DNA from 3 places in the Thermosyntropha tengcongensis genome. Region 3 is predicted to be linked to each of the others. Evidence: riboswitches for the same ligand, from Rfam matches in the RefSeq annotation. Region 3 holds a riboswitch; each other region holds the start of a gene.
What was found. A riboswitch is a leader RNA that binds a small molecule or an ion and turns the genes downstream of it on or off. The one in region 3 is predicted to bind glycine.
Positions count from the first base shown of each region.

Region 1 (9,894 bases), 1.0 Mb from region 3:
GTTTATATACATCGGTCTGCCGCTCAAAATCAAGGATGGGTCCGGTTCTCCCATCCGGGCTATTGCTCTTCTGCCCAAAAATCAGAAATAAGCTGTCTTTGGACCATGGGTTAGAAAAAGTAGCTTGTCAGCAACAATTAGAAGCTGCAGTTTTTATGGAAAAAGAGGATGAAGAATAAGTAAAAAACAGGGATTAAGGCTTAAGTCCTTAATCCCTGATAGAAATAAAATGCAAGGAGGAGACCTTAATTGAAGAAGTATATTCATGCCGTACCTAATTTCAGCGAAGGAAGGCGCATGGAAGTAGTAGAAGCGATTGTGGCACCCTTAAAAGGGGTACCGGGAGTAAAGCTTATTGACTACTATCCGGATTATGACTTTAACCGCACCGTAGTAGAAGTGATAGGAGAGCCGGAACCTTTAAAAGAAGCTCTTTTGCAGATGGCCGGCAAAGCCTATGAACTTATCAATATGGAGGAACAGCAGGGAAGCCATCCGCGCATAGGGGCCCAGGATACTATTCCCATCTTCCCCCTGGCCAACATAACCCTGGAAGAGTGCGTACAGCTGGCAGAAGAGATTGGACAGGAAATATACAACCGCTATAAAGTGCCGGTATATTTCAGCGGCGAAAACGCCCGCAATGAACAGAGAAAAGACCTGGCTTTCATAAGAAAAGGGCAGTATGAAGGATTAAAAGAGGTAGCCCATACCCCGGAAAGGGCGCCGGACATTGGGCCTGCCGCTCTGCATCCGACAGCGGGGGCAACTATTGTCAGTGCAGCCATGAGAGGGCTTACCGCAGTAAACATAATCCTGAACACCGACAATTTAGAAATAGCCAAGACCATAGCCAAGATGATGAGAGGTCCGTCTGGCGGATTCTCCACCGTACGCGCGGTAGGATTCCGTCTGGAAGACAGGAATCAGGTGGCAGTATCCATGAACATGTTCGATACCGATGCTACACCGATATACAGAGCCCTGGAAGTAGTAAAATTCGAAGCAGCCAGATATGGCCTGGAAGTAGTAGGAACCCAGATAGTAGGGACTGTACACCTGGATGCCCTGCTTAACTGTGTGGAATACTACCTGCGGCTGGTAGACTGGGACCGCAAGCAGATTATTGAAAATCACCTGATTGGGCTGTAAGGGGGAAGAGGAATGTTAGTAGAAATGAAAGTAAAAGAATTTATAGCTGAACTGGCTTCAGACTCTCCAGCTCCTGGTGGTGGAAGTGTATCGGCAGTATCAGGAGCCTTAGCAGCAGGACTTGTTGCCATGGTATGTCGCTTGACTATTGGCAAAAAAGGATATGAAGAAGTACAGAGCGAAATGGAGCAGGCTCTTGCTAAAGCTGAGGCTTTACATCAAAAATTGACCCAGCTGGTTGATGATGATACTAATGCCTTTAATGAAGTAATGGCAGCTTTCAAAATGCCAAAAGAAACTGAAGAAGAAAAAGAAGCGAGAAAAGCTGCTATTCAGGAAGCTTATAAAAAAGCAGCGGATGTACCTTATACCATTGCTAAAACCTGTCTGGAAGTTTTGACTTTGGCTGAAGGTATTGTAAATAAAGTCAATACTAATGCTATAAGCGATATCGGGGTTGCTTCCCTGGCAGCTCATACCGGACTGGAAGGAGCAGTAATGAATGTAAAGATAAATCTGCCTTCCATCAAGGATGAAGCATATGTAAATAATAGAAAGAAAGAAATTGAGGAGTTTTTAAAGCAAGGCGGCGCGAGCAAGGACAAAATTTATCAAGCAGTATGCAAGATGTTAGAAGCGTAAATTAATGAGAACGGCTTTTATTGAGATCGGGTTTAAAAATTAATAATTTCGGATGACAGAAGCGAGAGAATTAAGGTGAAATCCTTATACCGAAGGAGCAAGCCAGATATACTGCATCCGGTATCTGGTGAAACTCTCAGGTCGGCGTATCGCTTCTGGACGAAACTCTGGAGAGTCGTAAGACACCGAAGGAGCAAGCCTTATTCTTAATAGGGCGAATCTCTCAGGTTAGGGAACAGAGGACAAGGATCACCTATAAAGTCTTCTGTTCCTTTTTTAAGTCATTTTTGGAGGAATTTTTATGTATCGGGACGAGGTTTTAATAATAACTAACAACCCGATGGTTAAAAATATAGATAAGTATGAAATATGCTGGGTGGAAGGAACCTCACAGGCTGTTTATTATACGGCTTTAAATTTTGTTGGTACGGGACACAAGCTGCTTTCCCATCCTTTGGCGGGCAGTATTAAGCCTAACCAGAATCCGTATCGTTCGATTGTAGTGAGCAAAAAACAGGGATTGCCGGATGAAAATGATTTAAAGATTATAAATCATGCGCTGGAAAAAGTTGAGGTTATGGCTGCCGAGGCTACTCGTCCTGATTTAAAAGTAAACTATGCTGAAGATTTTCAGCTGGTTGATAAAGAACTGCTTTTAAATGCATTGGATTCATTACTTGAAAGGTAGGTGACCTAAAAATATGGAGAATGTATATGATCTTCTGGTATTAGGTGGAGGGCCGGCAGGACTTTCTGCTGCCATGTATGGAGCAAGAGGAAGATTAAAAACCGCCATAATTGAAAAAGGACGTCCTGGTGGACAGGCTGCCACCACTTCCGAACTTGAGAACTATCCTGGATTTGGACGGGGAACAACCGGACCCGGACTTACGGAAGCCATGCTCAACCATGCTTTAGATTTCGGAGCTGAACTTATAAAAGACACTATTGTTTCCCTGGACCTCAAATCCAATCCTAAAAAGGTAGTAGGGAGAAAAGGGGAATATTACGGAAAAGCAGTTGTTTACGCTTTAGGCGCAGTGCCCAGAATGCTGAATGTGCCTGGCGAAGGGAAACTTCGGGGTAAAGGCGTAAGCTACTGCGCAACCTGTGATGCTGACCTTTTCGAAGAACTGGATGTAGTAGTGGTAGGCAGCGGGGATGCTGCAGTGGAAGAAGCTGAGTACCTTACCAAATTTGCTGAGAATGTAACGGTTATAGTAATTCATGAAGAAGGCAAAGTAGATGCCAACAAAGTATCAGCCGAGAGAGCCTTTAAGAACCCCAAGATTAAATGGATATGGAACTCAACCGTAAAATCCATAAATGGGGATGAACTGGTAGAAAGCGTAACTTTAAAGAACATCAAGACCGGAGAAGAAACCGAATATCCGACGAACGGGGTATTCATCTTCATAGGTACCCAGCCCATGAGTGAGCTGGTAAAAGACCAGTTAGAGCTCAATGCCCAGGGATATATCATAACCGATGAAAAGATGGCAACCAACATAGAAGGAGTATTTGCAGCAGGAGATGTAAGAGCCAAATATTTAAGGCAGGTAGTAACAGCTGCAGCAGATGGAGCAATAGCAGCGGTAGCGGCCGAGAAGTATGTGCATGAAACCGATTTGTGGGAAAAAGAAGTGTTAAAGGCCGAAAAGCCTGTACTGGTAGCTTACTACAACCCGACCGATATGGAAGGAACCGAAAAGATAGGGATAGTGGACCAGTTTGTAAGAGAGAACAACGACAAGCTGTCGCTGGTAAAAGTGGACGCTACCCGTAATGAGCTGGTAGAAAGGCGTTATGGCATAGACAAGAACAGGCTGCCTTTGGTGCATCTCTTTGTAAATGGGGAGATCAAGGCAGAGACTTATGATTTAAGCGTAGAAGGCTTAAAAGCGATAACCAATCTATAAAAAAGGAGGAGTGAAGAGATGAGTGCCAAGCTTCTGGAAGTAGATAAGGACAACTTTGAACAGGAAGTGTTAAATGCTGAAGGGGTAGTAATGGTAGACTGGTGGGGCCCCAAATGTGAGAAGTGCCTTGAGCTCATGCCGTATGTAGAAGAACTGGCTGAGAAATACCAGGGCAGGATGAAATTCTGTTCCTGCAACACCCAGGGGAACAGGAGGCTGGCGATAAGCCAGAAGGTATTGGGACTGCCGGCTATGCTCTTCTATAAGAATGGAGAAAAGATAGATGAGCTTTCCGGTCAGGATATTACCCCGGAAGATATAGAAGAAAAGATTAAAAAGTATGTTGAATAGTCTGGAGGGATAAGGATGCGATTAGAACTTGGCAATATTCATGTCAAGGATGTTAAATTCGGGGATAAGACCGAATTTAAAGATGGTGTAGTTTATATTAACAAGGATGAACTTTTAAAAGAAATACAGGATGAACGCTTTTCAAAAATTGATGTAGAAATTGTACGCCCTGGTGACTCAGTAAGAATTTGTCCGGTAAAAGATGTTCTGGAACCGAGGGTTAAGGTTTCCGGTAATGGCCAGGTTTTCCCCGGTTTCTTTGGCAATGCTGAAATTGTAGGGTCAGGAAGAACCCATGTTTTAAAAGGTATGACTGTTTTAACGGTAGGTAAGATCGTCGGCTTCCAGGAAGGAATTATCGATATGACCGGACCGGGAGCAGATTATACACCTTTTTCCAAAACTATAAATGTAGTAATACTGGTTGATAAGGTGGAAGGTTTACAGCAGCATGAACATGAAGCAGCTGTAAGAATGGCTGGACTTAAAGCTACCCGCTATATAGCTGAAGTAGCCAGAAATGTAGAACCTGATGAAATTAAAGTATATGAAACCAAGCCTTTATTTGAACAGCTTAAAGAATATCCTGACCTTCCCAAGGTTGCTTATGTTTACATGCTGCAGAGCCAGGGACTTATGCATGACACCTATCTTTATGGTGTAGATGCCAAACAGATTTTGCCAACTTTCATTTATCCGACGGAAGTAATGGATGGGGCTATTATAAGCGGTAACTGCGTATCTTCATGTGACAAAAATACTACTTTCCATCACATGAATAACCCCATTATATATGATCTCTATGAAAGACATGGCAAGGATTACAACTTTATAGGCGTTATCTGCACCAATGAAAATGTTACCCTGCTTGATAAAGAACGTAGCTCGAACTTTACTGCCAAACTGGTAGAATATCTGGGTGTTGACGGGGTAATTATCAGTGAAGAAGGCTTTGGTAATCCTGATGCTGACCTTATAATGAATTGCCGCAAGATTGCTGCTTTAGGTGTTAAAACTGTTTGTGTAACTGATGAATATGCAGGAAGAGATGGAGCTTCCCAGTCACTGGCAGATTCCCATCCTTCTGCTGACGCGGTAGTAAGTGGCGGAAATGCTAATGAAGTAATTACTCTGCCCAAATTAGACCGTGTAATAGGCTACATCGATGCCGTTAACGTAATTGCTGGTGGCTTTGATGGTTCATTGGCAGAAGACGGTTCTATAACTGTTGAGATACAGGCTATTACTGGTGCTACTAACGAATTAGGTTACAACAAAATGGGAGCTTTGGGCTTCTAATTTTTAAAAATAATATAGAGAGTTAGAGGAAGGAGAGTGTTTTTAATGGATAAGAGCTTTTTTGAAAATAAAAAAATCTGTATATTAGGTGACCGTGACGGTATTCCTGGTCCGGCTATCGCTGCCTGCATGGAAACTATAGGAGGAGAAATAATCTTCACCAGCACTGAGTGCTTCGTCTGAACTGCAGCCGGGGCCATGGACATGGCCAATCAAGCTCGTATTAAAGAAGCTGCTGAAAAATACGGCAATGAAAATGTAATCGTGGTAATTGGTGCTGCTGAAGCAGAATCTGCTGGATTAACAGCTGAAACTGTAATGGTTGGCGACCCGACTATGGCAGGTCCTTTGACCGGAGTAGAGCTTAAACTGAAAGTATTCCACATTTTCGAGCTTAAGGACCTTATTGATCCTCAGGTTTATGAAGAACAGCTCGGCATGATGGAAATGGTCTTAGATGTAGATGCTCTTTGTGCCGAAATGGAAAATATCAGAAAAGAATGTGGATGTTAATTGGCTAAGAAAAGGAGTTGAAAAGAAAAATGGCAGAGATCAGGGTTGTCCATTATTTGAACCAGTTCTTTGGTCAAATAGGTGGAGAAGAAAAAGCTGATATAGCTCCCTTGAAACAGGATGGACCTGTAGGACCGGGTACTGCGCTGCAGCAGGCTTTAGATCCGGATATGAAAATAGTGGGAACTGTAATATGTGGAGACTCTTATTTTAATGAAAATACAGAGACAGCTTTAAATGAAGTAATTGAAATGATTGCCAGCTTTAAACCGGACATCGTGGTTGCAGGACCTGGATTTAATGCTGGACGTTATGGAATGGCATGTGGCGCTGTATGTAAAGCGGTACAGGAAAGACTTAATATTCCGGCTCTGACTGGACTTTATGAAGAAAATCCTGGAACCGATATGTATAAAAAAGATGTTTATATTATCAAAACCGGTAATTCAGCTGCCCAGATGAGAAAAGCGATTCCTGCCATGGCCAAGCTGGCAGTGAAACTGGCAAAAGGACAGCCAATTGGCTCACCTGATGAAGAAGGCTACTTTGCCAAAGGGGTACGCAAAAACGTATTCCATGAAAAGAGAGGTTCTGCCCGTGCTGTTGATATGCTGGTAGCTAAATTAAAAGGCGAGCCTTTCAAAACTGAATATCCCATGCCGGTTTTTGACCGCGTAAAACCGCGTCCAGCAGTTAAAGACTTGAGCAAAGCCAAGATTGCTCTGGTTACTTCCGGCGGTATTGTACCGAAAGGGAACCCTGACCGCATTGAATCTTCCAGTGCTTCCAAATACGGAAGGTATGATATAACCGGCGTAACTGACCTTACTGCTGAAACTTATGAAACTGCTCATGGTGGATATGACCCGGTTTATGCTAATCAGGATGCCGACCGGGTACTGCCGGTAGATGTTCTGCGTGAAATGGAAAAAGAAGGCATAATCGGCAGCCTGCACAATGTTTTCTATACTACAGTTGGGAATGGTACTTCCGTTGCCAACTCCAAAAAATTCGCCCATGAAATAGCCCTGGAACTTAAGGAAGCTGGAGTGGATGCGATTATACTCACCTCTACCTGAGGTACCTGTACCCGTTGCGGTGCAACGATGATAAAAGAACTGGAAGATGTAGCAGATGTACCTGCTGTACACATCTGTACGGTAGTTCCCATTTCCAAGACCGTTGGAGCTAACCGCATAGTTCCGGCAGTCGCCATTCCTCATCCGCTGGGTGATCCCAGAATGAGTGCGGAAGAGGAAAAAGCCTTGAGAAGAAAAATTGTGGAAAAAGCTCTTAAGGCTTTGTGCACTGATGTTGACGACCAGACGGTTTTCTAAATTTATAAGTCTAAGAGGGTTAGGCCTTTTAAAGGCTTAACCCCTTATATAAATAAAATGTAAAGGAGGTAAAAGCTTTGAGCTATCCAGTAATCAAAGCAGCTTCTTATGTACTGGTACATGCACCTAACATACTGTTAGAGCATGGGACAACCATCACATCAGAGAAACTGTTGAACCCTGATTCCGAATATTTAAAAGCCCTTCCCAAGCATTTAAGGAGCTTTGAAGATGCAGTAAACTATGCTCCCAATCAGGTATATATAGGCAACATGAAGCCGGAAGACTTAAGGAACCATCCTTCCCCCTGGTACCAGAACCCGGTTAATGGGAGCAGAGATGGCAAATACGGTGAAATCATGCCGGAAGATGAATTTTACGGCTTAATGAAAATAGTAGACCGCTTCGATCTGGTAGAATTATCCCCTGAATTTGCAAGCGAGATCAAACCAAAAATAGAAGCCAGGAACCTTTTCAGCGCCAAACAGCTTGCTGCCCTGGACAAGACCAGAGACCTGGCAGAAATAGAAAAAATGGTAGAAAAACACGAAGCAGACGGCTTATACCTTGACGGCAAGCTGGTAGGGTGTGTAAGAGCAGCACATGAAACCGACATCAACCTTTCCGCCCACGTAGTGTTCGAGAACCTGGTATCCAAAGCATCCGGAGCATTGGCCCTGGCCAACCTTATAAAAAAACACGGCATAAATCCCCTGGACATAGATTATATAATTGAGACCTCCGAAGAAGCAGTAGGAGACATGAACCAGAGAGGCGGAGGGAACCTGGCCAAAGCCATAGGGGAAGTATGCGACCTTATGAATGCCACCGGCTGTGATATAAGAGGATTCTGTGCAGGTCCTTCCCACGGCATAGTAAACGCATGTGGCTTAATAAAAGCTGGGATATTCAAAAACGTAGTAGTAATGGCTGGAGGATCCTCAGCCAAACTGGGCATGAACAGCCGTGACCATGTCAAAAAAGGGATGCCGGCATTAGAAGACATGGTAGGAGGCTATGCCGTATTAATAAGTGCCAACGATGGACAAAGCCCGGTAGTAAGGACCGACATAGTAGGGAGACACAAAATAGCATCCGGCTCTTCCCCGCAGGCAGTAATGCAGGCCATAGTAGTAGACCCCTTGGAAGAAAACGGATTAAAAATAACCGACATAGATGTATTTGCACCGGAACTGCAGAATCCTGAGCTGACTGTACCAGCAGGAGCAGGAGATGTCCCCCTTGCCAACTACAAAATGATAGGAGCCATGGCAGTCAAAAAAGGAGAAATAGACAAAGCCGAACTGGCAAGCTTTGCTGAAAAACATGGAGTGCCTGGATTTGCACCTACCCAGGGACATATACCGTCCGGAGTACCCTTAATAGGACATCTCATAGATGACATAAAAGAAGGCAAAAAACAGAGAGGCATGATAATAGGAAAAGGCAGCTTATTCCTGGGAAGAATGACCGACCTCTTCGATGGAATAAGCTTCATAATAGAGAAAAACAGCGGCAAGATTGAAGAAACCAAACAGGACAGCGAAGAGTTAAAACAGCAGATAAGAGAAATAATAGCAGAAGCCATAAAAGAAGCAGCCGAATCTCTTGCCGGGAGGTGATAAAATGACAGAACAGGCCAAAAAAATAGCAGTAGAAGTACTAAAAGAAACGGCAGAGATGATAAAAACCGGAAAAGGGAAAGCGGCAGTAAAAATAGGCTTAACCACCTACGGGAGTGAAGTAGGTGCAGAAGCTCTGATAAAAGGGGCCAAAGAAGCCATGAAAAAAGATTCCAGCCTGGAAGTAGTAATAATAGGCCCCTGTCCTGATGAGAGCCTGAAAAACTATCCAGCAGAAGACGAAGACAGCGTACACCGGATATTGGAGGACCTGTTAGACAGTGGGGAAATACAGGGAGCAGTAACCATGCACTATCCCTTCCCCATAGGAGTATCAACCGTAGGGAAAATAATAACCCCGTATAGAGGAAAACCCATGTATATAGCGACCAGTACCGGAACCAGTGATGTAAACCGTGTACAGGCCATGGTAAAAAATGCCGTATATGGGATAGCGGTGGCCAAAGCAGATGGCATAGAAGAGCCGACAGTAGGGATATTAAATATAGAAGGAGCAAGACAGGTAGAAAGACATCTAAAAGCCATGCAGGAGAGAGGCTATCGGTTCAAGTGGGGAGAATCAGCCAGAAGTGATGGAGGGCAGGTATTAAGAGGGAACGACCTCATAATAGGAAGTGTAGATGTACTGGTAACCGACACCTTGACCGGGAATGTACTCATGAAGCTTTTCAGTGCTTACAACAGCGGGGGAAGCTATGAGACATTAGGATATGGATACGGGCCTGGAGTAGGCAAAGGATTTGACAGACTGATCCATATATTATCAAGAGCTTCCGGGACTCCGGTAGTAGCCAATGCGATAGAATACTGCGCCTCCATGGTAAGAGGAAAATTTCTGAAAATAAAAGAAGAAGAGATAGCCAAAGCCGAGAAAGCAGGCTGGATAGTAGAAACAGCCAAAGAAGCGAAAGAAGGAAAAGAAGAAGTGGAAATGCCGCCGGAGAAAGTGGTAGAGAGCCAGATAAGCGGAATTGACATACTGGAAATGGATGATGCAGTAAAGGCCTTGTGGAAGAACAAGATATATGCAGCAAGCGG
Region 1 covers NZ_AP042437.1:1,470,289-1,480,182, reverse strand. The annotation lists gene ACZ42E_RS07050 (cyclase family protein) at 1-91, shown strand, start outside; gene ftcD (glutamate formimidoyltransferase) at 250-1,152, shown strand; gene ACZ42E_RS07040 (cyclodeaminase/cyclohydrolase family protein) at 1,165-1,794, shown strand; glycine riboswitch at 1,847-1,956, shown strand; glycine riboswitch at 1,960-2,035, shown strand; gene ACZ42E_RS07035 (GrdX family protein) at 2,096-2,482, shown strand; gene trxB (thioredoxin-disulfide reductase) at 2,496-3,713, shown strand; gene trxA (thioredoxin TrxA) at 3,732-4,064, shown strand; gene ACZ42E_RS07020 (glycine/sarcosine/betaine reductase component B subunit) at 4,080-5,363, shown strand; gene grdA (glycine/sarcosine/betaine reductase complex selenoprotein A) at 5,409-5,876, shown strand; gene grdB (glycine reductase complex selenoprotein B) at 5,906-7,213, shown strand; gene grdC (glycine/sarcosine/betaine reductase complex component C subunit beta) at 7,291-8,835, shown strand; gene grdD (glycine/sarcosine/betaine reductase complex component C subunit alpha) at 8,840-9,894, shown strand, end outside.
Region 1: linked by a shared signal. The riboswitch ahead of ACZ42E_RS07035 (GrdX family protein) and the one ahead of ACZ42E_RS02135 (bifunctional 5,10-methylenetetrahydrofolate dehydrogenase/5,10-methenyltetrahydrofolate cyclohydrolase) in region 3 are both predicted to bind glycine.

Region 2 (9,894 bases), 1.0 Mb from region 3:
TTAATTTATGGTATAATGCAGGTAATCATTGGGATGGGGGAGTAAAGGTGGATATAATCACTTCACACAATGCGCTGGATTTCGATGGTTTGGCAGCTATGGTGGCAGCCAACAAACTTTATCCTTCAGCTCATAAAGTTCTGGCCGGGACTTTATCTAAAAATGTGAAAAAATTTATGGCGATTTATAGGGATTCTCTGCTGGTGAAGAGCCCCAGGGAGATAAATTTTGATGAAGTAAAAAGGCTTATTGTGGTTGACACAGCCAACCCCAACCGTTTGGGACAGCTTAAGGATTTGGCCTTGCAGGGCGGAATAGAGATACATGTATATGACCATCATCCGGTTATGATGGATGACCTGAAGGGGGAAATCGCGGAAACACATGAGGTAGGAGCGGCTACCACTATTCTGGTGGAAAAACTGATAGAAGCAGGGATTGATATAACTCCCTTTGAGGCCACTATTCTGGCTTTAGGCATATATGAAGACACAGGCAGCCTGCTTTTTAAATCCACTACCTGGCGGGATGCCTATGCAGTCGCTTATCTTCTGCAAAAAGGGGCTAACCTGTCGGTAATAGCTAATTTTATGGAATTTTCTTTTTCAGAAGAACAAAAAGGGCTTATGCAGGACCTTTTGCAAAATATTAAGCATTTAAACATAGGCCATACAGATATAGCGGTTGCATGTGCCTCAAGAAAAGATTTTATTCCTGGGCTTGACCTGGTGACTTACCGGCTTATGGAAGTTGAGAATAGTGAGGCTGTTTTTACCCTGGTGCTGATGGAAGGAAAGGTTAACATTGTGGGAAGGAGCCGTACCGATGCGGTTAAGGTAAATGAGGTTTTAGCGGAGTTTGGTGGCAGAGGGCATGAAAAAGCAGCATCGACAGTGATTAAGGGTAAAAGTATTGAAGAAATGCTTGCCTTGCTGGAAAAAAAGTTAAGAGAATGTGTGGTTCCCGGAATTACTGCCCGGGATATAATGTCTACTCCGGTCAAGACGGTTCCTTTGCATTTTACCATGGAAGAGGCCGGCAGGGTGATGCTGCGCTATGGCCATACCGGTATGCCGGTAGTAGATGGGGATAAGATGGTGGGGGTTATATCAAGGCGCGATGTTGATAAGGCAAGAATGCACAATTTGGGGCATGCCCCGGTTAAGGCCTTTATGAGCACTGCTGTTGAAGCAGTGTCTCCTGATACCCCGCTAAGCCAAATCCAGAAGATAATGGTGGAAAAGGATATAGGGCGGCTGCCTGTTGTAGAAGAGGGCAGGCTGGTAGGCATAGTTTCCCGGACCGATATACTTCGTACTCTGCATGGAAACGATTATCCTGAAGACCACATGATATTGTACAAGCCGGGAGGATATGAGTATTTTAACGTAAAAGAACTGCTGGAAAAGAGGATGCCGCGCGATATACTGCAGCTGTTAAAAACGGCAGGAGAACTGGCGGAAGAACTAGGTTACCAGGTTTACTGTGTTGGCGGTTTTGTTCGGGATTTACTGCTTTCTTATCCCAATTTCGATATCGACCTGGTAGTGGAAGGGGAAGGAGAAAATCTGGCCCTTAAGCTGGCAGAAAGATTAGGAGGAAGAGCCAGGGTCCATAAACGTTTTGGTACGGCAGTCGTGGTAATAAATGATGATTTTAAGATAGATGTGGCTACTGCCCGTACTGAATATTATGAATTTCCGGCTGCCTTGCCCAAAGTTGAAAAATCCTCCCTTAAAGAAGATTTATACCGCAGGGATTTTACGATAAATACTCTGGCCATTGCCCTTAATCCGGACAGATATGGTGAGCTTATCGATTATTTTGGAGGCAGGCATGATTTAGAACAAAAATATATAAGGATTTTGTATAATTTGAGTTTCATCGAAGATCCTACCCGCATAATGCGGGCAATAAGGTTTGAAAAGCGATATAATTTTACGATTGAACCTGATACCTTGCGGCTGGGCAAAGACGCTATCAGCCGCCGTATGCTGGGAAAACTTTCTGATAAAAGGATTTTTAATGAACTGGTAATAATCCTGAGTGAGCCCGATCCCTTGCCTGCCTTGAAGAGAATGATGGAGATTGGGGTTTGGCCGTATGTTCTGCCTGAAGTAGACCTGGATGCGGTGAATGAAGGTTTGCTGCGGCGTATTCCCGCGGTTGCTGCCTGGTTTAAGGAAAGGTACCATGTTCTCGATATACGAAGCTGGCTTATATATATGGGGGCTATTTTATCGTTTGCTCCCCCGGAGAGCAGAGCAGATGTTGTTAACCGTTATCCTTTCGACAAACAGGCAGTTAAGGCAATAAGGGAAATAGAAAGAGCGCGTGAAGTTATAGAGGAAATTAAAAATTGGCAGGAGATAAAACCGAGCAGGATTGACGGGGTAATTGGAGAGTGGGAACAGGAAAGCAAGATTTATCTGCTACTGTGTGTGCAGGATGAAAACATGTGGGAAAAAATAGTAGAATATATAGATAGCAAGGAGAAAACCTTCCTGGAGATAAATGGAAACGACCTTAAGGCTTTGGGTTTGAAGCCGGGTCCGGTCTATAAAAAGATACTTGACAGGCTTTATCTTATGAAACTGGATGGAATGGTAAGCGATAAAGATGATGAAATTGAAATGGTCAAAGAATGGATAAAGGAGCGTTGTATATGAATGTACCTTCTATTATTGAGATGATAACCTGGCTTCCGGCTATCTTGATTGCTTTAACTTTTCATGAATATGCTCATGGCCAGGTGGCAGACTGGCTGGGAGATAATACCCCTTATTACCAGGGACGCCTTACCCTCAATCCTTTAGCTCATATCGACTGGCTGGGGTTTTTTATGCTCATGGTTTTTAAATTCGGCTGGGCTAAACCGGTGCTGGTAAATCCTTATAATTTCAAAAATGTAGGTGTAAAAAAAGGAATGATGCTGGTTTCTTTAGCCGGGCCAGGTATGAACATACTGCTTGCTCTGGCTGGCATGCTGGCCTATAAGTTTTTGCTGCCTTTTGAGGGAGCAGAATGGGGTATATATGCCATAAGGCTTATAGAGCCTCTTATATGGATCAATCTTATTTTGGCTGCTTTCAACCTTATACCGGTACCCCCGCTGGATGGAGCCAAGATTTTGGCTGGTATTTTGCCGGATTCCGGGGCAAGAGTGATTTATTCTATGGAACAGTATGGCTTTCTTATTCTTCTGGTGCTTATTTTTACCGGGGCTACTTCAGCCATCATATGGCCACTGGTTAAAATAATTTACGGCTTTTTGCATCTTTTAGTATTTTAAAATTGAGGGATAGCTTATGGGTTATGTGGTTGATTTGGAAGTTTTCCACGGGCCTCTGGATCTTCTGCTTTACTTGATTGAGAAAAATGAAATAGATATATATGATATACCGGTAGCCCGGATAAGTGACCAGTATATAGAATATCTAAAAAAAGAAGATAGGATAAATATGGAAAGCCTGGGCGATTTTTTGCTTATGGCCTCCTATCTCCTGCAGCTTAAATCGAAGATGCTCCTTCCACGGGTATCTTTTGACGAAGAAGAAGGGGAAGAGGAGGCAGATCCAAGGGCAGACTTGGTAAAAAGCCTTCTGGAATACCGCAGGTATAAGAAGGCTGCTCTTTGGCTAGAAGCCAGGCAGGAAGGAGATATAAGAAGGGTATTTTTCCGGGAATCTCATTATGAAGTGACATTTGTTGAAGAATTGACAGTTGATACCAGAGACTTGATAAAAGCCTATAAAGCTGTTATTAGCAGGCTGCCTGAGGTGGAGGAAGGGTATGAAGTTCCAGTCGGTGATATAAATGTAGCAGAAAAAATGGAGGAAATTTTGGCTAAACTTGCAAAAAAGAAGGAGATTATTTTTCAGGAACTGTTCCATGGTATAAAATGGAGAAGAGAAGCCCTGGCTCTTTTTTTGGCTTTGCTTGAACTTATTCGTCTGGGGAAGGTTATGGCCTGTCAGGAGGCTCAGGAGATGCCGATAAAAATATTTTTGCGGGTGGAAGAAGGCTTATGATTATGCGTGATCAGATTAAAGCGGCCATCGAGGCAGTTTTATTTGTAAGGGCAGAAAAGATGAGTATAGATGAGCTGGCTGGGATTCTAAATATTGTGAAAGATGACCTTATAGTCATACTGGATGAACTTGTGCAGGAATATAATGAAGATATAAAAAGGGGTATACAGATAGTTGTTGACCAGAATGAAGTTTTTATGTGTACCAAAAAAGAATATTCAGATATTCTGGCGCGTATAAGCCGCACAGTCAAGAAAAAGCTTTCCAGGGCAGCTGTGGAGACCCTGGCCATAATTGCCTACAAACAGCCGGTAACCAGGGCAGAGATTGAAAAAATACGGGGAGTAAAGGTGGATAAGATTATATCCAGCCTGCTGGAGAAAGAGCTTATTGCTGAGGCTGGATATAAAGATGTACCGGGCAGGCCGGTTTTATATGTGACTACTGATGAATTCCTGAAACTTTTTGGCTTGTCAAGCCTTAAAGAACTGCCGGAGTTAGAGGGGGAATAGATGATGAGTGAAAGATCCTATGAAGAAGAAGTAAAAATTAAGGCAGAAAAGGCAAGGCCTTTGGCCAGGTATATGAGCAGCACCCAGGATTTGGTGGAAATGCAGATAGAAAAAGCGATGGCCAGGGGTGAATTTGATAACCTTAAAGGAGCGGGCAAACCTATCAAGTTTTATGAAAATCCTTTTGAACCTCCCGAACTGCGCATGGTTTTCAAGATACTTAAAGATAATAATTTCGCTCCTTACTGGATTGAACTGGGGAAAGAAATTGATGCCGATTTTGAAAAACTTAACCGGGAAGTTGAATATTTTAAAAAATATATACACATGTTCTTCAGCCAGAAGAGAAGCAGTCAGGCCTATAAAAATTTCGAAAAGAAAAAGGCGCATTTTTATTATGAAAGCCGCCTGGCTTTGGAACGTATAAGCAAAAAGATTGTTGACTATAATCTGCATTGCCCTACTTTCCGGGAAACCAGGGCCAATATAGTGGTAGATGATGAAATGTACAAAATAATAACAGCTATTGAAAAAGAAATCGAAAATTTAAAATAACGGCTGATGTATAACTCTTTTTAAAATATGGAAACTATTATGAAAAACAGGAGAATTAGCTAATTATGTGGGTTATATGCATCAGCCTTCTTGTTTTTCTGGCCTTGCTTGCACCTTTGAGAATAAAGGTATCTGTCAAAATAAGATTGGAAGATGAAAAAGCAAGGGTGAGTTTGCAGTTCTGCTGGGGCAGATTATGCATGAATAGCTTTACTCACAGATTGGATATAGAAAGTATTGAAAAAATCCTGCGGGAAAAAAAGTGGCTGAAGAACCGGGAAGGCTTAAATGTAGGAGATATTAGAAAAATATACCAAAAAATGTTAAGGGGAATTTTTATCGAAAGGTTTGCCTGGAAAACGACTCTGGGATTAAACAATGCTGCCTATACAGCTTTAGCGGCAGGTGTTTTGTGGATTGTAAAAGGGGTATTTTTAAGTTTTTTGAGCAGCCAAACCAGGATAAAAAAGATTTATGTTTCTGTTTATCCTGATTTTATGTTCCAGGATAAAAACTCAGAGCTTCTTTGTATAGTACGGACGGCAACCGTACATATTATTCTCATAGGAATATATATATTTTACTTGAAAATCAGGAGGTTTAGGTATGGAACAGAAAGAAACCGGCAATAACCCTCATCCTATTGAAGGATTGATGAAAACTGCCATGCAGAGCATAAAGGAAATGGTGGATGTCAATACGGTAGTAGGTGATGCCGTGGAAACCAATGATGGTACGGTTATAATTCCGGTTTCCCAGGTGGCTACAGGTTTTGTAGCCGGGGGAGGGGAATATGAACTGTCAGATGGGAAAAAAGGTGATAGCCTTCCGTTTGCAGGAGGAAGTGGAGCTGGGGTGTCGGTTAAGCCAATAGGTTTTTTGGTAGTTAGAATGAATGATGTGCGTTTGATGTCTGTAAGTGGAAATCCTCTGGCAGAAAGGATTGTAGATTTAGCCCCCCAGTTTATTGAAAAAATGGAAAGCCTCATAAAAGAGAAAAATAAGGGAAATGAAACAAAAATGCAGTAAGAGTGTCCAGAACAGTTCAAAAACTTTGAACTGTTCTATTTTTTATGGAAATTTCATAACCTTCTAGCAGGAATTTTTGCTGGGAGGGTGGGTAATGCTCAATATAATATGGCTTGTGCTCCTTGCAAGCGGGATTGTTACAGCAGCTTTTAATGGGAATATAGAAGTTGTGACAGAAGCAGCGCTGGGAGCAGCTAAAGGAGCAGTTGAAGTATGTTTTGATTTAGTGGGAGTTATGGCGTTATGGCTGGGAATAATGAAGATTGCGGAAAAAGCCGGTTTGGTAGAAAGTTTGGCCAGGGTAATGAAACCTTTGACCGTAAGGTTGTTTCCAAGCGTTCCTCCGGAACATCCAGCTATGGGGGCTATAATATTGAATTTGAGTGCTAACATGTTGGGTTTAGGCAATGCGGCTACCCCTTTTGGCATGAAAGCTATGCAGGAACTGCAGAAGTTAAATAATAACTCAAAAGAAGCCTCGGAAGCTATGTGTACGTTTTTGGCTCTTAACACTTCCTGTATAACATTGATTCCAGCCACGATTATTGGAGTCAGGCTGTCTTTTGGTTCCAGCAATCCTGCTGAAATTGTAGGGCCCTGCATTTTTGCTACGGCTTTTTCCATGCTTATAGCTGTTTCCCTTGATTACTGGTTCAGGAAGAGGATGGGGAGGATAAGATAGGTGCTTTTTGAAGTCATGAATATAATATCCAGATGGGCTATTCCTTTTTTGCTTTTTACCATTCCGGTTTATGGCCTTATAAAAAAAGTTCCGGTTTATGAAACCTTTGTGGAAGGTGCTGAAGAAGGCTTTACCACTGCTGTAAAAATAATTCCTTTTTTGGTGGGCATGATGGTTGCCATTTCGGTTTTTAGAGCTTCGGGAGCCATGGAATATTTGAGCAGTATTTTAGATCCGCTTACTTCCAAACTGGGGGCACCTTCTGAAATTTTGCCTCTGGCTATTATGCGCCCTCTTTCTGGCAGCGGGGTGTTAGGAATGGCAACTGAACTTATGCGCGTATATGGGCCAGATTCTTTTATTGGCCGCTTGGCTTCTGTGATGCAGGGAACAACCGATACTACGTTTTTTGTTTTGACTGTTTACTTTGGCTCTGTGGGTATTAAAAAATACAGATATTCGATTATTACAGGATTATCTGCTGATATAAGCGGATTTATCGCGGCTTTATATATATGCAATTTATTATACAGATAACCTTTATTTATAAATAGTTTGTGCTATTGACATGTTAAGGTGAGAAGGATATATTAAAATTGGTTTTGCGATAAAAATCACAAACTTTAAGTTAAGTAATAATGTCTGTTTTATAAAAATAGTATATATGCAGATGAAGGAAAAGGGAGAATGGGCTTGTCCCATACCGAAGGAGCAAGCTAAGCATGAATGTGCCTGATGTTTAGCGAAACTCTCAGGTAAAAGGACCGTATCCTGATGCAGCTCTGGAAAGTCTTAAAAGACGCCGAAGGAGCAAGCTGTTAAAAAGCGAATCTCTCAGGCCCATAAGACAGAGTAAAGGCATGGAGGATGTCTTATACTCTGTCTTTTTATTTTGCCTGGCTGCTTTAGATGCATAAGGCAATAAAACATATTTATGGTGAGCATTGTAAAGTAAAATCGTGGAAGTATTGAATTATATAATCCACTTAAGATAGACTGAAAACGTAGGGAATTTTGTTAATAAAATGTTAAGAAATAATTAAAAAAAGATTAAATTATGTAAAATATTTTCCAAAAAATACATATTACAGGCAAATTTCGCAGTTTGATGTGCTGTACAGAAATTTGGCGACAGCGGGAATAAAACAGGAGTTTTTAGGCAGAATAAATGTGAGATCAATTGTGGTCTAAAAAGTTTTTCTATGTTTACTAAACGTGAAGGAGGAAAGTTTATATGTCCGGTGAAATGAGCCTCAACATCAAAGACTTAAAACTGGTATCCGAGAGGCAGAAGCTGGTAGATGTATTGATGGATCCCAACCAGTATGCCGAAAAAGTTTTAAAAGGCGGAAAAGTGGTAAACGTAATTACCCGGGAGATTTATGAAGCAGATGTAGCTATCCACGGGGAATACATCTTAATGGTAGGGGACTGCTCTTCCCTTATCGGACCGAACACTGAAGTATATGACATGAAGGGCAAATATATATGCCCTGGATTTATCGATTCCCATATGCACTTTGAGAGTGCCATGCTCACCATCACTGAATTTTCCAGATTGTCCATACCTACCGGAACAACCTGTTTAATATCTGACCCGCATGAAATAGGGAACGTATTGGGCCCCATGGGAATAAAGGCTATGTGTGAAGAAGCAGCCTTAATGCCCCAGCATGTATTTTCCAGAGTACCGGCCTTAACCCCTGATTCACCTGGCCTGGAGACTGCAGGCTACAACATAACCTCCAAAGACCTGCCGGAAATGCTTAACTATCCGACCGTATCCGGGATAGGGGAAACCCAGGGAGTAAGCGCTGCCAAAGATGTATACAAACACAATCCGGCTGTATTCAGGGATACCATAGTATCAACTGTATATGCAAAAAGCCTGGGCAAAAAAGTGGACGGCAACGCGCCGGAACTCTTTGGGCCGCACCTGGCAGCACACATCATAGCAGGCGGAACCGATGTATCCTGTCATGAAACCACCACCAAAGAAGAAATGATGGAAAAACTGCGCTATGGTGTATATGTGCTGATGAGAGAAGGTTCAACCCAGAGGAACATGCCGGAATGCATAAGGGCCATAACCGAGGAAGGCATGGACTCCCGCCGTGCGATACTGGCAACCGACGACATGCTGGCCGAAGACATAGCCAAATACGGGCACATGAACGACATCATAAGAAGGACCATCAAACAGGGAGTAGACCCGGTAGAAGCCATCCAGATGGCCACCATCAACCCGGCAACCTGGCACGGCCTTGATGAACTGGGAGTACTGGCACCCGGCAAGCTTGCAGATATAGCCGTAATCGAAGGCAAACTGGAAGACATGAACGTATCCGAAGTATTCCTGAAAGGGCAGCTGGTAGCCAAAGACGGAAAACTGTTAATAGATCTTCCCAGGTACACCTATCCTGACTATGTAAAACACTCCGTAAAGAGAGCGCCGGTAAAACCGGAAGAACTCAAAGTAAAATGCGACAAAGAAGGCAAAGTAACCGTAAGGTGCATAGGGCTGATAGTAGACCAGAACCTGACTGATGCAGTAGAGGCAGAAATGGTAGCCGAAGGAGGCTATGTAAAACCGGACCTTCAGAATGACCTTCTGCCGATAGCGGTAGTAGGGAGACATGGACAGCCTGATATAGGAGCCACCTTTGTCAAAGGATTTGGCTTAACCTCCGGGGCTATAGCCGAGACCGTATCCCACGACACCCACAACATAATAGTAATGGGAACCAACTATGAAGATATGGCACTGGCTGTAAACCGGATAATAGAATTGCAGGGAGGATTAGTATTAGCCAAGGACGGAAAAGTGATCGGGGAGCTGCCGTTAAGGATAGGGGGCTTAATGACTGATGAGCATACTGCAGAAGAGCTCACAGAGATCATGAGCAACCTGACCCGGATGGCAGCAGAAGAACTTGGCTGCAAGGTACATGCACCGTTTATGCACCTGGCATTCCTCTCCCTGTCTACCAGCCCGAAATGGAAGATAACCGACAAGGGAGTAATTGATGCCAACAACTACTGTGTAATCCCGACTATCAAAGAGTAATTTCTAAAGTCGAGTTTA
Region 2 covers NZ_AP042437.1:1,480,865-1,490,758, reverse strand. The annotation lists gene ACZ42E_RS07100 (CBS domain-containing protein) at 48-2,669, shown strand; gene ACZ42E_RS07095 (site-2 protease family protein) at 2,645-3,292, shown strand; gene ACZ42E_RS07090 (segregation and condensation protein A) at 3,309-4,031, shown strand; gene scpB (SMC-Scp complex subunit ScpB) at 4,028-4,543, shown strand; gene ACZ42E_RS07080 (DnaJ family domain-containing protein) at 4,544-5,098, shown strand; gene ACZ42E_RS07075 (DUF2953 domain-containing protein) at 5,164-5,730, shown strand; gene ytfJ (GerW family sporulation protein) at 5,705-6,127, shown strand; gene ACZ42E_RS07065 (nucleoside recognition domain-containing protein) at 6,222-6,809, shown strand; gene ACZ42E_RS07060 (spore maturation protein) at 6,825-7,346, shown strand; glycine riboswitch at 7,480-7,586, shown strand; glycine riboswitch at 7,590-7,662, shown strand; gene ACZ42E_RS07055 (adenine deaminase) at 8,044-9,876, shown strand.
Region 2: linked by a shared signal. The riboswitch ahead of ACZ42E_RS07055 (adenine deaminase) and the one ahead of ACZ42E_RS02135 (bifunctional 5,10-methylenetetrahydrofolate dehydrogenase/5,10-methenyltetrahydrofolate cyclohydrolase) in region 3 are both predicted to bind glycine.

Region 3 (9,894 bases):
TTTAAAAAGGGATATTGATACTTTAATACTGGGATGCACCCATTATCCTTTTTTAAGTTCAGTGATAAAGGATTTTGTAGGCGATGATGTAGTGCTGGTAGATCCAGCCTGGGAAACAGTGGCAGAGGTAAAGGGGATTTTACATGCCAAAAACCTGGTGCAGGATGGATCTTTACCCCCCTCTTACAGGTTTTATGTAAGCGGTGATGATAAATCTTTTTATGAAGTAGGAAGAAGGCTTATAGGAAAGGTAATAGATAAAGTAGAGAGAATAAATTTGGCATGAGGTAGAAAAAAATGGGCAAGATAGGATTTACAACTACCATACCGGTGGAAGTAGTTCTGGCTGCCGGTAAAGAGCCGGTGGATTTAAATAATATATTTATAACTTCAGAAAATGCCGGTAAAATGGTGGAAATGGCGGAAGAAGCCGGTTATCCGCGCAATACCTGCGGATGGATAAAAGGGCTTTATGCAGCAGCTCTGGAAAATGATCTGGAAGCCGTGATAGCTGTTATGCATGGAGACTGCAGCAATACCCTGGCTTTGATGGAAACCCTGGAAATAAAGGGGATAAAAATAATACCGTTTGCTTTCCCTTATGAAAGGGATAGGGAGATGATTGAGCACAATATAAAAAGGCTTATGCGCTATTTTGGCGTTAGTATGGAACAGGTAATGGAGGTTAAGCAGAGGCTGGATAGGATAAGAAGGTTATGCCATAAGGTGGATGAGATGACCTGGAAGGATAACCTGGTATCAGGTTTTGAAAATCATTATTATCTGGTTTCCTCCAGTGATTTTAATGGTGATCCCTGTAAATATGAAGAGGAGATTGAAGCTTTTATTGCCAGGGCTTATGAACGCAAGCCCTATAAGGATAAGGTAAGGCTTGCCTATATAGGGGTTCCCCCGATATTCACAGATTTTTACCAGGTTCTGGAGGATATGGGGGCCAGGGTAGTATACAATGAGGTGCAGAGGCAGTTTTCTATGCCTTTTCCTTCTGATGATATATTCGACCAGTATCTTAAATACACTTATCCTTATGGCGCTTTTGCCAGGCTTGAGGATATAATGCAGGAAATAGATAAAAGAAGGGTGGATGGGGTAATTCACTATACCCAGACCTTCTGTTTCCGGCAGATTGAAGATTTGATCTACCGGGAAAAGATTAAGATCCCTTTTCTGACTCTGGAGGGGGACAAGCCGGGAAAGCTTGATGCCAGAAGCCGCATGAGGCTAGAAGCCTTTATAAATATGCTAAAAGAGTAAGGATAGGGTGATATTTATGCTGGGAATAGATTTAGGCTCCCGCAGTGTGAAAATGGTACAGTTTAAGGAAGGAAAGATGGTAAAGAGCGAGGTTTATGATACCATCTGGTTTTACAGGCGCTATGCTGGCAAGGGAGAAGGAACCCTTAAAGTAGATGCAAAGGAGCTAGGTTTTGGTGATGACAGAATAGTAGCTACCGGCTATGGAAAGATTACCATCCAGGTTGCCGGTGCTCAACATATACCGGAAATTCAGGCTCATGTAAAAGGAGCGATATTTCAGAGCGGACTTAAAGATTTTACCCTCATAGATATTGGAGGCCAGGATACCAAGGTTATACAGGTTAGAGATGGACGGGCGGTAGATTTTATGACCAATGACCGCTGTGCAGCCAGCTCAGGCAGATACATGGAAAATATGGCCTCTATCCTGGGGATAAGCCTGGAGGAACTGTCTTCTTACAGCCAAAACCCGGTGGAATTAAACTCTACCTGTGCTATTTTCGGCGAAACCGAGATAATAGCCAGAATTGTGGAAGGCTATTCTATTCCCGAACTGGCAGCAGGAGTCAATTATGCGCTTTACCGGCGGTTTGCTTCTTATCTGAAGAAAATGAAAAGCGATGTGCTTCTTTTTTCGGGAGGAGGGGCATTTAACTCTGCTCTCCTTAGTATAACGGGAAAGGAAACGGGGGCGGAAGTGATAAGGCTTCCCTATCCCCAGCTTAATGGGGCTATTGGGTGCTGCATATGGGGAGATGAAAAGATATGAGGTTTACCGTAATTGGATGCTGGGCACCTTATCCCAAAAAGGGAGAAGCCTGTTCCGGGTATTTGCTGCAGGAGAAAGATATCTCTCTGCTTTTGGACTGCGGACACGGGGTTTTTTCATGTTTGGGAAACTATATAGACTATAATTTTTTGGATGGGGTTTTTATAAGCCATTTTCACCCTGATCATTATGTCGATTTATATGCTCTAAGACATGCCGTAAGAGGAGCTTTCGTGCTAAAAAGGCGTACCCATAAGCTTAAGGTTTTTATTCCGGAAAAACCGGAAAAAGAGTACGAGTATTTTAAACAGGTTCCGGAATTTGAGGTTATAAAGGTCAGGGATGGATTAAAAGTAAAAGCCGGGGATATCGATTTGAGTTTTTTCAGCACCTGTCATGCTATTCCATCTTATGGGGTGGTGCTGGAAAGCGGGGGAAAAAAGGTTTTGTATACCGGCGATACTTCGCTTTTTCCTGGACTGTATAAAGGAAAATCAGATGTGGATCTTCTGGTAGCTGAGTGCTGCCTTTTCAAATCGGAAACCGAATATGCAAGAAAGATGGGGCATATGACTACTAATGATGTGGCAGCTCTGGCTGACAAGCTGCAGGCGAAAGCTCTGCTGGCTACTCATTTCTGGCCGGAATATGAGGTAGAAAAACTTAAAAAGGAAATAGAAGAGGCATATAAAGGGAAGCTTTTTATGGCTGAGGCTGGTTTAAGAATAGATATATGATGGTGGAGAGGATGTCTATGCGCACGATTGCAGCAGAAGTGATAAAAAACGGGGTATGTCAGGCGGTTATAGATGCTAATATTAGGCTGCCTGATGATATAAGACAGGGGCTTAAAAAAGCATATGAGGAAGAAGAAGGAATTGCCCGCAGAATACTTGAAATACTCCTTGCCAATGCTGATATGGCTGTAAAAGAGAAGATGCCCTTGTGCCAGGATACAGGAATGGTGGTAGTAGAAGTTAAACTGGGACAGGAGGTTATAATAAGCGGGGGGAGCCTAACAGAAGCAGTAAATGAAGGCATAAGAGAAGGGTACAGGAAAGCTTATTTCAGGCCTTCAGTTGTAAATGATCCCCTTGTGCGGCAGAATACCCGTGATAATACTCCGGGAATAATCCATATTGAGCTGGTGCCGGGAGAGAATATTGAGATAAGCGTATTGCCCAAAGGGGCAGGCAGTGAAAATATGGGCAAGGTTGCCATGCTGAAGCCTTCCCAGGGAGTGGAAGGGATAAAGGAGTTTGTCGTTAAAGCGGTAGAGGAAGCAGGGGCTAATCCGTGCCCTCCTGTTATTGTGGGGGTAGGGATAGGAGGCAATATGGAAAAGGCTGCTTATCTTGCCAAAAAAGCGCTTATGAGGCCAATTGATGTGCGCAGTGAAAGGGAGGATGTAAAAAAACTGGAAGAGGAACTGCTTTTTGCAATTAATGCCTTAAATATTGGCCCCCAGGGGTTGGGAGGGAAAACTACGGCACTGGCGGTAAATATAGAAACTTATCCTACCCATATAGCAAGCCTTCCGGTAGCAGTAAACCTGGGATGTCATGCTACCAGAAGAGCAAAGGTGGTAATTTAGGGAGGGCAGTTATGAAGATAATCAAAGCACCGGTTAGTGATGAAGATATATTGAACCTTAAAATGGGAGAAGAGGTGCTGGTAGAAGGGACAGTTTATGCAGCCAGGGATGCTGCTCATAAACGGATGACAGAAAGTCTGCAAAAAGGAGAATCCCTGCCGTTTGATATTAAAGGGCAGATAATATATTATGTAGGGCCCTGTCCTGCTCCCCCGGGAAAAATTATTGGTTCTGCCGGACCGACTACCAGTGGCAGGATGGACAGTTATACGCCCCTTCTTTTAAGCTGTGGGCTAAAGGTGATGATCGGCAAGGGAGAACGTTCAGCTGAGGTAATCGAAGCCATGAAAAAATATGGCTCTGTCTATCTGGCAGCAGTGGGAGGAGCTGGAGTTTATTTGGCACACAAAATAAAAGAGGTGGAAGTGATAGCCTATAAGGATTTGGGTCCGGAGGCACTGCTGAAATTAAAGGTGGAAAATTTCCCGTGTATTGTGGCTATAGATGCAAAAGGAAATAATATTTATAATAGGGAATAGAAACTTATGGAAAAAATAAACGTTATGGAGGTATTTTATGCAAAGGCCTAGCAACCGTGCAGCTGATGAAATGAGACCGGTAAGGATTATCCCGGGTTTTGTAAAACATCCTGATGGCTCAGTGCTTATTGAGGTGGGAGATACCAGGGTATTGTGTTCGGCTTTTATCGAAGATAAAGTTCCTCCTTTTCTGAAAGGTACGGGAAGCGGGTGGGTTACTGCTGAATATTCCCTGCTGCCTGCATCAACAGTTACCAGGACGCCGCGGGAAGTAAGCAAAGGAAGGATAAGCGGGCGCACTTCAGAAATCCAAAGGCTTATCGGCAGAGCATTAAGGGGGATAGTAGATCTTAATGCTTTGGGAGAACGAACCGTCTGGATTGACTGTGATGTTATCCAGGCAGATGGAGGGACCAGAACTGCTTCCATAACTGGCAGTTTTGTCGCTTTGTTTTTAGCCCTGCAGAAGCTCAAAAATGAAGGGGTTATTGAGACGATACCGATTAAAGATTATGTGGCAGCTATCAGTGTAGGTATTTATGAGGGGGTACCCATTCTGGACCTGGAATATGCAGAAGATTCAGCAGCTGAAGTAGATATGAATGTGGTGATGACCGGAAAGGGAGAATTTGTTGAGGTGCAGGGAACAGGAGAAGGAAGGCCTTTTAGCCGGGAAGAGCTTGATGATATGCTTGCTTTGGCAGCAGCAGGCATAGAAAGGCTTATTGAAATGCAAAAAGAAATTGTAGGAGAGATAAAATATGAGAAAGATACTCCTTATGACCAGGAATCAGAAGAAGAAGAAGGAACTTGCGGAGATACTGTCTGACCTTAAGGTACAGGTTATTACGCTGGAAGAAATAGATGTAGAAGTGCCGGAGATTGAAGAAGATGGCGCTACTTTTGAAGAAAATGCGGTTAAAAAGGCTTCCATAACGGCTAAAATTACTGGATATATATGTTTGGCTGATGATTCCGGTTTGATGGTAGATGCTCTGGATGGCAGGCCGGGGGTTTATTCCGCTCGTTTTGCAGGAGAAAAAGCAACTGATGAGCAGAATAACCTGAAGCTTTTGAAAATGCTTGCAGATATTCCAGAGGATAGAAGAACTGCCAGATTTGTATGTGTTATAGCTATTTGTACACCAGAAGGAGAAACTTTTACAGTAAGAGGCGAATGTGAAGGGAAAATAGCTTTTGCTCCGCGTGGAGACAAAGGTTTTGGCTATGATCCACTTTTTATTCCGGAAGGTTATAATGCTACCTTTGCTGAACTTGATGCCGGGGAAAAAAGCCGAATAAGCCATCGAGGAAAAGCCTTGGCGAAAGCGGTGGCTGTTATCAAGGAACTTGTAAGCAGGGATGTATGATGTGGAAGGCTTTGGATTACAAAAGAATTGCTGTTTTAGGGGATACCCACAACAACATAGATCATCTGGCTGCCATGCTTAAAAGGCAGGAAGTTGAATATTTTTTATTTACCGGTGATTATTATGATGATGCAATAAGGTTAGCCAGGGAGGCCAGGATTGGATTTACCGGTGTTCTGGGGAACTGTGACCTTATAAACGGAAAGACCGGGGCTTCTCTGGAAGAATATATTGATATAGGGGGTAAAAAAGTTTATCTTCTGCACGGGCATCAGTACCGGGTAAAGGAAGGTTTAAATGCTCTTTATTACAGGGCACTGGAAGTTGAGGCTGATGTAGTAATATTTGGACATACCCATGTGCCTTTTTGTGAGAGGATTGGTGATATACTTTTTTTAAACCCAGGCAGCCCAGCAAAGCCCAGACAAAGATTAAAAGGTACATATATGCTTATCGACACGGGAAAAGATTATTTTGATATCAAATTAATCGAAAAATAATATTTTGAATATAAATAAAGTTGTGAAAATTTTAACTTAAAAAAGTCTTGTCAAGAGGAAGAAGAATTTTATATAATTGTCCAAAAGATGTAAATAAAGAGTTAATTCTATGAATTGGATTTTTATTTTCAATAAAACTGAATACTTTCGGATGAAGGATATGAGAGAGGATTTTTTAAAAAATCGCCGAAGAGGCAAGCCTTTGATCGGCATAATCAAAGGTGGAACTTTCAGGCAAAAGGATCATATCCAGACGAAGCCCTGAAGAAGCAATTTCGACAGGGAAGAAAATGCCACATTTTCTTCCCTGTCGAAATTTTTTATGTATACACATTTTACATAATATTATAGGCTCACCGTTTTTTTACTTCCGATATAGACATCATTGTATACCACCTGTTTAAAAGGGAAAGCTAAAATAAAGCAAAGAGGAGGCAGAAGGAAAGTGAATGCTCTTTATGATGTTAAGAAAGCTAATCTGCTTTACGGCAAAGTGATAAGAGATCAGATTTTGTCTGAAGTTGCTGCTGAAATAGAGGAACTCAAGAAACAGCATGTAGCACCTTTCCTTATGACGATTGAAGTTGGGAATGATCCGGCGACTGCTGTTTACAAGGAATCGCAGCGCAAGCTGGCAGCTCAGATTGGTATAAATTATGAAACTATTGAGCTTTCCCGCAATACTTCCGAAGAAAGGCTTCTTAAGATGATTGACCGCATAAACCGCGACCCTGTTATAAATGGGCTTATGGTGCATATGCCGCTTCCGGAACATATTGATGCACGCAAGGTACAGTGGAGCATAAACAGCCTTAAAGATGTAGAAGGGGTAACTCCCTATAATATGGGTAAACTCTTTTTGGGAGCAGAAGCGCTTTATCCATGTACAGCCGAGTCTATAATGGCTTTGATAAGGTCGACCGGGGTTGATCTTAAAGGAAAAGAGGTTACCGTAGTAGGAAGCAGCTCTATCGTTGGAAGGCCGGTAGCCACTATGCTGCTTAAGGAAGAAGCGACAGTTTCTATATGCCACTATCAAACTTCCAGGCGGGGGATGCTGGAGCACCATGTACGCAATGCGGAAATCCTGGTAGTGGCAGCTGGCGTACCGAACCTTATTCCTGGCGAATGGATCCGTGAAGGGGCTATAGTCATCGATGCTGGAATTAATCGAGTAGGCAAGGATATTGTTGGTGATGTTGATTTTGAGGGGGCTTTAAAGAAAGCCAGTTATATAACACCGGTACCCGGGGGGGTAGGAGCAGTTACCGTTGCCTATTTAATGAAAAATACGGTAACGGCACTCAAAAGACAGCTGGCAGCACAACATGGCTAAAAAGGAGGTAAAAGGTTATGAGTCTTAAAAGGACGCCCCTTTTTCCCATGCATGAGAAATATGGGGGAAAGCTTATTGATTTTGGAGGCTGGGAATTATCTGTACAGTTTGAAGGAATTATCAAAGAACACCACATGGTAAGAACTAAAGCCGGGCTTTTTGATGTTTCCCACATGGGAGAAATCGAAGTTACCGGGGAAAAAGCCGAAGATTTTGTGCAGTATCTGGTTACCAATGATGCCAAAAAGCTTAGTAACTATCAGGTTATGTATTCCCTGATGTGTTATGAAGATGGGGGAATAGTAGACGATTTGTTGGTCTATAAGTATAATCCCCATCATTTCTTCCTGGTGGTAAACGCGGCGAATGTAGAAAAAGATTTTGCATGGATAAAGGAACATGCTTTTTCTGGAGTAGAAGTGAAGAATGTTTCTGACCAGTATGCACAGCTTGCCCTGCAGGGGCCAAAAGCACAGGAGATTTTGCAGAAACTGACGGATACTGATCTGGAAACCATTGATTTCTTCTGGTTTAATCCGGATGTAAAAGTGGCTGGGGTCAGCTGTATAGTTTCCCGTACTGGTTATACCGGGGAAGATGGTTTTGAAATTTATATAAGGCCTGAAGATGCTGTACATGTTTGGGAAGAGATACTTAAAGCGGGAGGTGAGGATGTAGTACCAGTAGGGTTGGGAGCTCGCGACACTTTAAGGTTTGAAGCCAAACTTCCTTTATATGGGCAGGAAATAGATAAGGATATTACCCCGCTGGAAGCAGGTTTGGGATATTTTGTAAAGCTTAAATCGGAAGATGATTTTATTGGCAAAAATGCTCTTTTAAGGCAGAAAGAAGAAGGCTTAAAACGCATCCTGGTTGAGTTTGAAATGATAGGCAAGGGGATACCGCGCCATGGTTATGAAGTATATAAAGATGGGGAAAAAATAGGCTGGGTAACCAGTGGTGCCCATTCTCCCACTTTTGACAGGAGCATAGGCCTGGCGCTGATAAAGAAAGATTACAGTTCTGAAGGTACCGAGATTGATATTATGATTCGCAATAAGCCGGTAAAGGCACGGGTAATGAAAAATTCTTTTTATCAAAAACAAACCAGAAACAAAAAAAATAAATAAAAACGGAGGGATATATTATGCGTACTGAAAAAGATTTGCTTTATACTGAAAATCACGAATGGCTGAAAGTAGAAGGAGATAAAGCTTATATAGGCATAACGGATTATGCACAGGAACATTTGGGAGATATAGTTTTTGTTGAATTACCGGAAGTAGATGCTGAATTTGACGCTGATGAAGGGATTGCCGTGGTAGAATCGGTAAAAGCAGTTTCTTCTGTTTATACACCGGTATCCTGCATTATAGTAGAAGTAAATGAAGAGCTGGAAGGGTCTCCTGAACTGCTGAATGAGGATTGTTATGCTAACTGGATTGCACTTATCGAAATAAAAGACAAATCTGGTTTGGATAAACTCATGAATGCGGAAGCTTATGAAGCTTTTTGCGCTGAGCAGGAAGAGTAATCTTTTAGGGAGGAGATATTGATGAGATATACTCCTAATCCTCCGCAGGTAGCCGAGGAGATGTTAAAAAGCATTGGGTTCAGCTCTTTTGAAGATTTATTTGCTGATATTCCAGAAGAGGTAAAGCTTAAAAGGGAGCTTGATTTACCTCCTGGTTTAAGCGAGATAGAAGTAAGGCGCGAACTTATCAATAAGGCCAGGCGAAATATAACTGTAGATGAATACCCTTGTTTCCTGGGGGCAGGAGCATACGACCACTTTGTTCCAGCGGTGGTGGACCAGATTCTCCTGAGATCTGAATTTTATACTGCCTATACTCCTTATCAGCCAGAGATAAGCCAGGGAATACTCCAGTCCATTTTTGAATATCAGACTATGATATGCAATCTCACCGGACTTGAGGTTTCCAATGCCTCCATGTATGATGGGGGCACTGCCCTGGCGGAAGCCTGTCAGGTAGCCGCTTCTAGCAAGGCTAAAAAGATAGTGGTGCCGGATACTATTCATCCGGAAAACCTGTCTATACTAAAAACCTATGAGCTGTCAGGAAAGTTCTATCTTGAAGTGGTGCCTGGAAGAAACGGTTTTATGGATGTAGAGGCGATGAAAGAAAAGATAGATAAAGAGACAGCCGGGGTAATTGTTCAGCAGCCTAATTTTTACGGATTATTGGAAGCGGGAATTGAAGAACTGGCTGAGAAAGTACATCAAAACAAAGGGCTTTTGATAATGAGCGTTGATCCTATTTCCCTGGCCATTCTTAAATCTCCTGCCGAATATGGAGCTGATATAGCAGTAGGGGATGGGCAGGTTTTAGGAAACAGCTTAAGTTTTGGCGGACCTTATCTGGGATTTTTTGCAGCCAGTGAGAAGCTCCTTCGCAAAATTCCGGGAAGGATTGTAGGCCAGTCAGTAGACAGCGAAGGCAAGAGGGCTTTTGTCCTCACTTTACAGGCCAGGGAACAGCATATAAG
Region 3 covers NZ_AP042437.1:445,817-455,710, forward strand. The annotation lists gene murI (glutamate racemase) at 1-286, shown strand, start outside; gene ACZ42E_RS02095 (2-hydroxyacyl-CoA dehydratase family protein) at 298-1,275, shown strand; gene ACZ42E_RS02100 (acyl-CoA dehydratase activase) at 1,292-2,047, shown strand; gene ACZ42E_RS02105 (MBL fold metallo-hydrolase) at 2,044-2,784, shown strand; gene ACZ42E_RS02110 (fumarate hydratase) at 2,802-3,641, shown strand; gene ACZ42E_RS02115 (Fe-S-containing hydro-lyase) at 3,653-4,180, shown strand; gene rph (ribonuclease PH) at 4,218-5,009, shown strand; gene ACZ42E_RS02125 (XTP/dITP diphosphatase) at 4,942-5,550, shown strand; gene ACZ42E_RS02130 (metallophosphoesterase) at 5,562-6,050, shown strand; glycine riboswitch at 6,202-6,306, shown strand; gene ACZ42E_RS02135 (bifunctional 5,10-methylenetetrahydrofolate dehydrogenase/5,10-methenyltetrahydrofolate cyclohydrolase) at 6,496-7,386, shown strand; gene gcvT (glycine cleavage system aminomethyltransferase GcvT) at 7,404-8,516, shown strand; gene gcvH (glycine cleavage system protein GcvH) at 8,534-8,920, shown strand; gene gcvPA (aminomethyl-transferring glycine dehydrogenase subunit GcvPA) at 8,942-9,894, shown strand, end outside.